Regions from separate parts of the Desulforamulus aquiferis genome, predicted to be linked through region 3. Evidence: riboswitches for the same ligand, from Rfam matches in the RefSeq annotation. Region 3 holds a riboswitch; each other region holds the start of a gene.
What was found. Region 3 has a riboswitch for molybdenum cofactor ahead of P6N53_RS09845 (ABC transporter substrate-binding protein). Riboswitches for the same ligand answer to the same signal wherever they lie in the genome.

Region 1 (3,268 bases), on a different contig from region 3:
GTATGTTAAAGAAGCAGGGACAAGCTGATAGTATAGAAATTGATATACGAAAAAAGTCAGGAGAAAGGGCTACTGTGATATTATCAACTGCGTTAATCGAACTTGGCGGAGACGAGCACATTGTAGGCTCAATGGTTGATATATCAGAAAGAAAAGTATTAGAGAAACAGCTGAAGCAAACAAACCAGAAAATGTTTAATATTCTTGATGGTATCACCGAAGGTTTTTTTGCTTTAGATAGAGAAGGGCAGTTTACCTATGTAAATAAACATCAATGTTTAGCCCTTAATAAAAAAAGAGAAGAAGTGTTGGGTAAGAGTATATGGCAGCTATTTCCAAAGTCCCTAAATTCGAAACTATATAAGGAATATCATAAGGCTATGACAGAACGGATACCTGTACAATTTGAGATGACTTCTGTCTATGAAGATGCTTACTATGAAATTCGTGCCTTTCCATATGATGATGGAATCTCTGTCTTTATAAAAAATATTACTGAGAAAAAGAAATACCAAAAGGAGATTTCCAGACTAAGCTATTTAAATCTTATCGGTCAGATGGCTGCCGGCATAAGCCATGAAGTTCGTAATCCCTTGACAACCGTGAGGGGATTTCTGCAGATGCTGCGAGGTAAGGATGAATGCTCTAAGTTTAATGATTATTTTGAATTGATGATTGAAGAGCTTGATCGTACCAACTCCATCATTACAGAATATCTTTCCATGACCAAGAGTAAATCAGAGGAACTCGAAATGCAAAACCTAAACACCATTGTGGAGACCATCTTACCCCTAATTCAAGCAGATGCAGTTGGTCAGGATAAGTATGTGGAAAGTGAATTGCACGAAATTCCAGACATACTATTAGATAGTAAAGAAATACGTCAATTGATCTTAAACCTTTGCCGAAATGGCCTGGAATCAATGGGGCGGGGCAAGCGCTTAAAAATCATAACCAGCAGGGAAGATAATTGTGTGGTCCTTGGGATTCAGGACCAGGGGGAGGGTATTACTGGAGAGGTATTGGAGAAATTAGGCACGCCATTCTTCACTACCAAAACGGAAGGGACTGGATTGGGGCTTGGAATATGCTATAGTATTGCTTCCCGGCATAATGCAATAATAGATATTAAAACAGGTGAAGAGGGAACAACCTTCTTTGTTAGGTTTAAATTGTAGTGTAATGTGTGCATTTTATAAAAGCTTCAAAGACCTACAAAAATTCGACACAAGAAAAAGGATATTGTAATTTATTAATAGAATAGATTTATTATGTTCTCCGAGCCATATTGCCTATAGGTCTTGCGCTATGGTTTTATGGCCGTTTAGGGTTAACCGGGAAACGGGTTAGCCTCCCTTTGGAAAGGAGAGTATGATACCACCTGCCATTACAGAGGGTTGGTTAGTGCTGCTTTCCAAAGTGGTGCTATCTAACCCTTTTTTCTAGATTTAATATAAATTGACATGGGGGTATGTAAATTGATTCCGAAAATTAAGCTATTTATTAACGGGCAGTGGGTTGAATCTGATCAAACAGAGAAAGTCTTAAATAAAGCAAATGGGGAACCTGTGGCAGAAATTTATGTGGCTGGTCTGAAGGAAGTGGAGCAAGCCGTCACGTCTGCCCAAAGGGCCTTTAAACGTGAGAAGATAGCTCCTTATCGGCGGTATGATATTTTAAAAAGGGCCAGTGAACTGCTAATGGAGAGACAAGAAGAAATGGCCCTTACCCTTTCCCTTGAAGTTGGCAAAACTATAAGAGAAGCAAGGATGGAAGTATCCAGGGCTGCTCAAACCCTATTGATTTCTGCAGAAGAGAGTAAACGTATCCATGGTGAGATAATTCCTATCTCCAGTTCACCTGGTAATGAAAATCGTCGCGCCTGGACTATAAGGCAACCTTTAGGTGTGGTTTGTGCGATAACTCCCTTTAACTTTCCTGCAAATCTAACTTGTCATAAAATTGGTCCTGCTATTGCTGCAGGAAATGCTGTTGTATACAAACCTGCCAGTACCACACCAATCTTTGGAGCAAAACTATGCGAAATATTTTTAGAATCCGGACTACCTAAGGGATATCTTAACATGGTGATGGGACCTGGTTCAGTGGTGGGAGATGCTTTAGCAAAGGACCAAAGAATTGATTTCTATAGTTTTACCGGCAGTACTTCCGTGGGATTAAAACTTAAAAATTCGGTTGGACTAAGGCCTGTTTCCTTGGAGCTGGGGTCTAATTCACCAACAATTGTTCATGGTGATGCAGATTTAATGGTAGCTGTCGAAGCATGCACCCGCTCTGCCTTTGCCAATGCAGGACAAGTTTGTATCTCGGTTCAGCGAGTTTATGTTCATAATTCTATTTATAATGATTTTTGCCAGCAGGCGGCAGCTCTTGCTAAAACTTTAAAGGTTGGGGATCCTTTAGATCCCACGACTGATATTGGGCCAATGATAAATGAAAAAGAAGCTATCAGGGTTGAAGGCTGGCTTCAAGAAGCAGTAACTGAAGGTGCAAAGATATTGGTAGGGGGGAAGAGGAATGGCCCCTTTCTAGAACCTACTATTTTAACAAATGTTCATCCTAAGATGAAATGTAGTTGTCAGGAGCTCTTTGCCCCTGTGTTTAATGTAGTATCGTACAATACAATTGACGAAGCCCTTGCTATGGCTAATGATTCTAACTATGGTTTGCAGGCAGGTGTTTTTACCAACTCCTTGGATATAGCTAGCCGCTGTGCAGAAGAATTAGAGTGCGGCGGGGTTATAATCAATGATGTATCAGCATTCCGAGCGGATCTTATGCCCTATGGCGGTTGGAAAGAGAGTGGAACCGGGAAAGAAGGGCCACGTTATGCCATAGAGGAAATGACCAGGGAAAAAGTAGTGGTATTGAAGTTGAAAGGTAAATAAAATGAACTAGTTTGTTTCTTGACCTAGCCCTATGGTTTACTCCATAGGGCTTTATTAATAAGCAATTACTAGAAGATAATTATACTAAATGGTATATTCTGATAAATATGTAAATGAAGATATAAAATGCTTTATCTCCTCCTTGGATCGTGTTATATTTTTAGTAATTAGTAACACAGACGGAGGGATGGGGATTGCCAAGCAAGGAGGTGTTGACCCGGTTTGGGGTTTCTATGCCCCAGGATTTAATTGAACAATTTGATAAATTAATTTCCGAGCGGGGGTATGATAGTCGATCAGAGGCTATCCGTGATTTGGTTCGCAAATCATTAATAGATCCGAATCATCTTCAGTCAACT
Region 2 (3,268 bases), on a different contig from region 3:
GGAAGTGTTTAGCAAAACCACTTGTCATAGATCTTAAAATTTGTTAATATCAGTTAGATAAAGGCAATAAATATACAAAACGGGGTGTTCTGTTTCTAGACTGCTGTCCCCCATACTTCTTGTGTTTCTGTCTTTTAGTGCAATTTTTTTATTCTTGCCCCCTTCCTGCTAACCTAAGGCACAGAATAAATGTCGCTTTCTAAGGTTGAATTGGTATTTTTAACCTTGCTATTTAAAAGTAAGTATAATGCTTCTGAGAAAGCGTGTCAATAACAATGCGTTTCCAAGAACTGTATTAATTATAAAATATTTCTGAGAAGGAATGTGTATGACTATTTCTGATAGATTTAAGCAGCTCAGGGAGACCCTTGGTTTAACCCAAACCCTTATGGCCAAAGATTTAGGTATAGATAGAAGCCACGTTGGCAATATCGAAAGTGCTTCTAAGAAAGCATCCGAATCATTAATTAAACATGTATGTGTTAGGTATGGTGTTTCAGAGTCATGGCTAAATTCTGGGGATGGAGAAATGTTCATATCTCCAGAAGAAAGAGTCCAGAAGCTTATTGAACAATTAGACACTCAACCATCAATTAGTTCCTATTACAAATTTTTAGCAGATAATAACCTGCCCCTACAAGCTTATTTACCAGATCACCTCCAGGCTCAGGCTTACTTGTTAGAGCAAAGAAAAGAGTCCATTAGGGAAGAATTTGAGGCACGGTTAGTAAGCAGAATAAGTCAAACTACCGATACCACCACTAAAAGCGAAGGCAGCACCCTGTCGATAATTAAACATGATCAAATATCTGACACGGACCTAAAAGAGCTTGAAGATATGAAAAAAACTTTGGCAGACCTTTTCAACGCCAGTCCTTCTTTTAGGGAATGGGCAAAAATACAGTTTAAGTATGCCTTTCCAGAAGCAGTTGTTGCCCAGGCTAGAATTCAATTACTGAATAAGATATCCAACGACAAGCTTAAGTAAATTTCAAAACAAAACAAAAAAGACCTAATGGTTAGGTCCTAATAATTTGTAATTAATTAACTTGTTTAAGCCTCCTGTGTAGTTCTTTACACTAGAGGCTTGTTTTATGATTCCGCTAATACTTTTTATTCCTCTTTTAATTAATTGTCTGTTCTTCTCCTCTAAATACTATCTATTTATATTTTGCCTTAGTATATGTACCAAACTATTTAATGTGATATAAAAATCCTTTGTTAAAGGTTTTATTGACGCGTTACAAACCAGCTCGTTAGTTACATTAGTAATATTATTATTTAATACATTGTTATCCATCATCGAGGCCATATCTGCAATGACTAAAGACAGAGTTAAAATAGCTTCTTCTTCACTAATCTCTGTTGTCATTATGTCACCTCCGACCACTTGGCAATAAATTTCAATCTCAAGCAAGGAATATTCCTTCCTATACTTGTCCAAAACCGTCCAGTATACGACTGTCCACGCCCTTACATAAAAGAAAAAAGGTCAGTTAGTGCTCCCTTTTAAAGGCAACACTAAACCAACCCTGTATTATAGGTGGAATAATGCTCTCCTTTCCAAAGGGAGGCTAACCCGTTTCCCGGTTAACCCTAAACGGCCATAAAACCATAACATAATGTTTTAGGTAGTAAGGCTCGGAGAACGCTCTATAATTAATAAAAACCGCACTGGTGTGCGGTTTTTGGCATGGCTAATAAGACTTACCATCCTTTCCACACGGGAGGCTCATCCGTTTCCAGTTGAACCCTAACGGCCAGAGAACCATTATCTTTTATTACAGGTCCTAAGGCTTGGAGGTAATAATTTTCATCCGTACTGGGTTAATTTTTTGATTAACTCTGAAGATTAAAATAACCTTGTACTTATTATGCCAAAAAGGTTTATATCTATCAATTCAATTATAATTATTTATTATAAAAATTACCAACAGATTTTGACTAAAATTGACAACGTATATAACATAAAACAGCAACATCTACAATCTGTGATTTTATCTGGTTTATATTGTGAATAAAACTCAAACAAAGTTCCAAAAATAAAATAAGTATCCCAATCAAAATCGGAGGTTTTTCATGAAAGTAGCCATAATAGGTGCTGGTGTGGCAGGTCTTGCCGCAGGGATAGTACTGGAGAAAAACGGAATTGTCCCAGATATCTATGAGCAGAATTTATTTATTGCTGACCATTACTCCCATATTGGTGTTTTATTTAATATGGCATACCGGGGCATTACAGCTCAACCGATAAAATATATAAAAAAACTGCTAGCAGTAGAGATATCTCCCCTGGAAACCATAACTGAACTAATTATTAATAGTAAAAATTCCCAAGCAACAATTTCTAACGAAACTATTGGCCATAGTTTTATAATCGGCCAAGAACCAATATCCCTAGGAAATCAACTTTTAAGTAATATTAAAAAATCAAAAATCTTTTATGAGCAAAGACAGTCTATTGATAATTTATCCCACAAATATGATTATGTAATAGTTGCAAACGGTAGTAGAAGTGAAGATTATATTGCAGATAAGTATTTAGAAGGTTGGAAACAGTACCTGGTAGCTTACACCAGGGTAGCTAAATTACATGGCAGCTTCAAAAAAAATACAGCCATTGTCTGGGGAAATAAAGGGATATTGAAGGATGGGTACGGATTTTTAGCCCCTTTCAGTTCCCAAATAGCCTCATTATACGTTACTGTCCCCCATGTTCGGAATTGGGACGAGTTTAATCAATGCTGGACAGGTTTCTTTGCTAAAGAGAACCTCCTTGAAAATACAACTCTTCTTGGAACATATGAGAGGACACACGTGGCGGCAGATTCAGAGGGTAAGCAATGGAGAAACTGCCTTTTTGTTGGGGATCAAGGCGGCTTCTTAGACCCTTTTTTGGGTCTTGGAGCTGCAACTGCAATGGCCACAGGAGCCATGGCAGCCTATGCTATTATTAAAAATAGGGATTATAATAAATTAGTGCAGAAATATAAAAGGATCATAAACATAATGAGTAACTATAGAAACTTTTATGACACCATAGATGATGATACCTTTGATACTATAGTCCGGTCTGAAGACAACCCGGTCTTAAGTAAGCTTGTATATGGCACTAATATTGATTGGCTAAAATATGGTTCTATTGCCTTTGCTCCTTTTCTAAAGCATAAAGATTCCCCCAATTTTCATGAAACCTATTCCTCACCAAAGTAAGCTTACCTCATGGGTTTATTCATGCTCAAGATGATGGTTTTCTTTATGTGGTATC
Region 3 (3,268 bases):
GTACTGCTGGTTGGTTTATTAATTATGGCTGTATTATTGCTCAGGATCATCTGGCAAAGGCTACGGCTAACTAATATACCCCAGGAATATGGACTGCCCAGGCTAAAGATAAAGCCTTTTTTGCAGGAACTATGGTTAAAGATTAAGTTATTGTTGACTTTTTTTGTTCCAGGAAAATACGGTGTTACCCAGGCTTATCAACATTTTTTGAAATGGGCTGACCGGAGAAACCATACTAAAGGGGCCTGGGAAACGCCCTATGAGTTTAGTGAGCGGATCTGCAAGGTATTCCCCCACTATGACGAATCTATCAAGAGAATCACAGAAAGCTATGTGCTTCACTGCTATAGTCATAAGAAATTTTCTTCCAAAGAAATTTTAGAATTAAAGAGAGTGATTCGCAAAATGTATTTGAGTCTTTAGAAAAGTAACTCTAACGACAAAACAATGCTACAAATGACTAAACGTAATATAGCGTATTATGTTCGCTATACAAGTTATGTTATAATACTTGTCAATAGGGTTGGAGGTAAAAATTATGGAAGAAATCTCTTTGACACCTGAAGAAGTAGCAGCAAAGCTTAAAATAGCCAAGAATACTGTCTATGAGTTAATAAAACGTGGTGAATTGCCGGCTTACCGAGTGGGACGTAAAATACGAGTTGATTTAAAGGATGTAGAAAATTATAAACGTCAAGGCAAAAAGGTAGATTTGAGTTCCGACACAAGGCTGCTAAATTTAAGCAATGGTGGCAAAAGCAATAATATATTAGTCAATAAGCCACCTCTACCCCAGGGGATTGTAATATGCGGGCAGGATGTTCTGCTAGATGTCTTGTCACGTCAACTTGAACGACATCCCAATGGCATTCATGCCTTCCGTCATAATGTTGGAAGTTTTCCTGGGCTAATGGCTCTCTACCATGAAAAAGCGGATCTTGCAGCAATTCATTTGTGGGATGGGGATACAAATGTCTATAATATCCCCTATGTTCGTCATATGTTACCAGGTGTTAAAACCGTTATCTTGCACTTGGCTTGCCGTATGCAGGGTTTTTATGTAGCAAAAGGTAATCCAAAGAACATTAATGCTTGGCAGGATTTAACCCGGGGAGAGATAAGCTTTATAAACCGCGAAAAAGGCAGCGGCACAAGGGTGCTATTAGATGAAAAGCTTCGTCTCTTAGGCATCAATAGGCATTTAATTAAAGGTTATGAGATTGAAGAGCCATCTCATCTTGGTATTGCCAGTGCTGTTGCCAGGGGAGACGCAGATGTTGGCCTGGGAAATGAAAAAGTATCTATGCAGGTCAGGGGGGTAGATTTTATTCCCTTGCAGAAGGAGCGTTACGAGTTAGTTTTAAGGAAGGAAGATTTACAAAAACCATATATTCAAGCTGTGGTAGAAATATTACAATCAAAGGAATTCAAAAATGAACTCTATGGTTTAGGGGATTACGATGTAACGGAAACTGGTAAGATTATTGCCTTTTCCCTCTCGGATTCGGAATACTTGGTCAATAAGTAAATGGGCAGGTACTTTAAACTGGTATTTAAGATATTCAAAAATATTTTAATATACAAAGGAAAAACAATTATCATGTAGAATATACTTTTTAACTACATATTAGCTCCGAGTTTATAAATCTAACACTTCGGTTATGGTTTATAAACCCATAGGGTTTGTCTGGAAACGGACATGCCTCCCATTGTGGAAAGGAGGGTTTAGATTATTTGGCATTTATTTAGCCGTGTACTCCTTTAAACACAGTACACGGTTTTTTTGTTTTTTGTACTGGGTTAATAAAGAAGGTAAAAATCTATAAAATTTGAGGAGGATCCAAGATGAAACGTTTTTCAACCCTAATTGTCCTGCTATTATCCTTTATGTTGCTTATGGCAGGTTGCCAGCAGGCCCCCAAAGAGGAAGGCAATAGTGAAGGTGCTAAGGAGCCGGCCATAAAAGATGTAATACTGGCCACCACAACCAGCACCCAGGACAGCGGCTTACTGGACGTTTTGAAGCCAGAATTTGAAAAGCAAACCGGCTACAACTTAAAGATCATTGCTGTTGGAACAGGCGCTGCCCTTAAGATGGGTGAAAAGGGTGAAGCAGACGTATTACTGGTTCATGCACCGGAGGACGAAAAGGTATTGGTAGATAGTGGAGTAGGTATAAATTACTCCCTGGTAATGCACAATGACTTTATTATAGTAGGCCCCGAAAATGATCCTGCAGGAATCAAAGAAACAAATACCACTGCAGAGGCCATTAAGAAAATTTATGATAGTGAAGCAATCTTTGTTTCCCGTGGTGATGACTCAGGTACCCATAAAAAGGAATTAGGGCTATGGAAGGAAGCTTCCCTTGATCCCAAAGGTCAAAAATGGTACCAGGAATCCGGCACCGGCATGGGTCAAACCCTTAATATCGCATCAGAAAAGCTTGGCTATACCCTTACAGATCGGGCTACCTATCTGGCACAAAAGAATAATGTAAAGCTGGATATCCTGCTTGAAGGTGACCAGTCCCTTCTCAATATTTATCACGTAATGAATGTTAACCCTGAAAAGTTTGACAAGGTTAACGCCGAGGGCGGCAAAGCCTTTGTTGACTTCATGGTAGCCAAAGAAACTCAAGATATTATTGGTAATTTTGGAGTAGATAAATTTGGCAGCCCTCTTTTCTTCCCTGATGCAGGTAAAGACAAATAGTGATGCAATTCTACCTCCCGGTCAACTTAGTCCGGGAGGTTATCTAATTTAGAGAAAAAAATTCCGGGATTACATCCCGGTGAAATCCAAGCAGGCAAGTTTATAAATTATTTTTAAAACCCCTTAATGAGTTTTGCTTAACTTGTCTTTCTGCACTTTTAGCATGTCTTTTTAGCCCTATTAACTCAAGGTCATGTTGTTTACATGCCACATATAGCTCCTCCCGAGGATAGACCACAGAATCAAGATAAGTACGAAGCAATCTATTTATTATAAGCTGGCGCTTTTCTAAGATACTCTCCCCCGTTAAATAATAGAAAACAACAATAACTGCTCGGGAATTAGTTCTCCTTTCCTCCCTCACCAGCCAGCCTTCATCAGCCATATTTGATAGCTCCATATATGTATCAAATACCTTATCACTAAATCCACCTAGGGCTTGGCTGATATTTTTAATCTGCCATTCTTCCCCGTCAAAACGACCAATAACTTCTCCAGGGCAAAAATAACATAAAAGTTTTCCTTTTTTACGCTGCAAAACAACCCCACCTTT

Region 1: linked by a shared signal. The riboswitch ahead of P6N53_RS06090 (aldehyde dehydrogenase family protein) and the one ahead of P6N53_RS09845 (ABC transporter substrate-binding protein) in region 3 are both predicted to bind molybdenum cofactor.
Region 2: linked by a shared signal. The riboswitch ahead of P6N53_RS06050 (hypothetical protein) and the one ahead of P6N53_RS09845 (ABC transporter substrate-binding protein) in region 3 are both predicted to bind molybdenum cofactor.

The regions. Positions count from the first base shown of each region.
Region 1 covers NZ_JARPTC010000007.1:143,608-146,875, reverse strand. The annotation lists gene P6N53_RS06095 (PAS domain S-box protein) at 1-1,178, shown strand, start outside; molybdenum cofactor riboswitch at 1,265-1,384, shown strand; gene P6N53_RS06090 (aldehyde dehydrogenase family protein) at 1,479-2,909, shown strand; gene nikR (nickel-responsive transcriptional regulator NikR) at 3,104-3,268, shown strand, end outside.
Region 2 covers NZ_JARPTC010000007.1:136,444-139,711, forward strand. The annotation lists gene P6N53_RS06045 (helix-turn-helix domain-containing protein) at 329-988, shown strand; gene P6N53_RS06050 (hypothetical protein) at 1,157-1,372, opposite strand; molybdenum cofactor riboswitch at 1,541-1,659, opposite strand; molybdenum cofactor riboswitch at 1,697-1,815, opposite strand; gene P6N53_RS06055 (geranylgeranyl reductase family protein) at 2,080-3,213, shown strand; gene P6N53_RS06060 (energy-coupling factor ABC transporter ATP-binding protein) at 3,229-3,268, opposite strand, start outside.
Region 3 covers NZ_JARPTC010000014.1:32,788-36,055, forward strand. The annotation lists gene P6N53_RS09835 (DUF4129 domain-containing protein) at 1-423, shown strand, start outside; gene P6N53_RS09840 (substrate-binding domain-containing protein) at 539-1,528, shown strand; molybdenum cofactor riboswitch at 1,620-1,739, shown strand; gene P6N53_RS09845 (ABC transporter substrate-binding protein) at 1,846-2,715, shown strand; gene P6N53_RS09850 (hypothetical protein) at 2,816-3,253, opposite strand.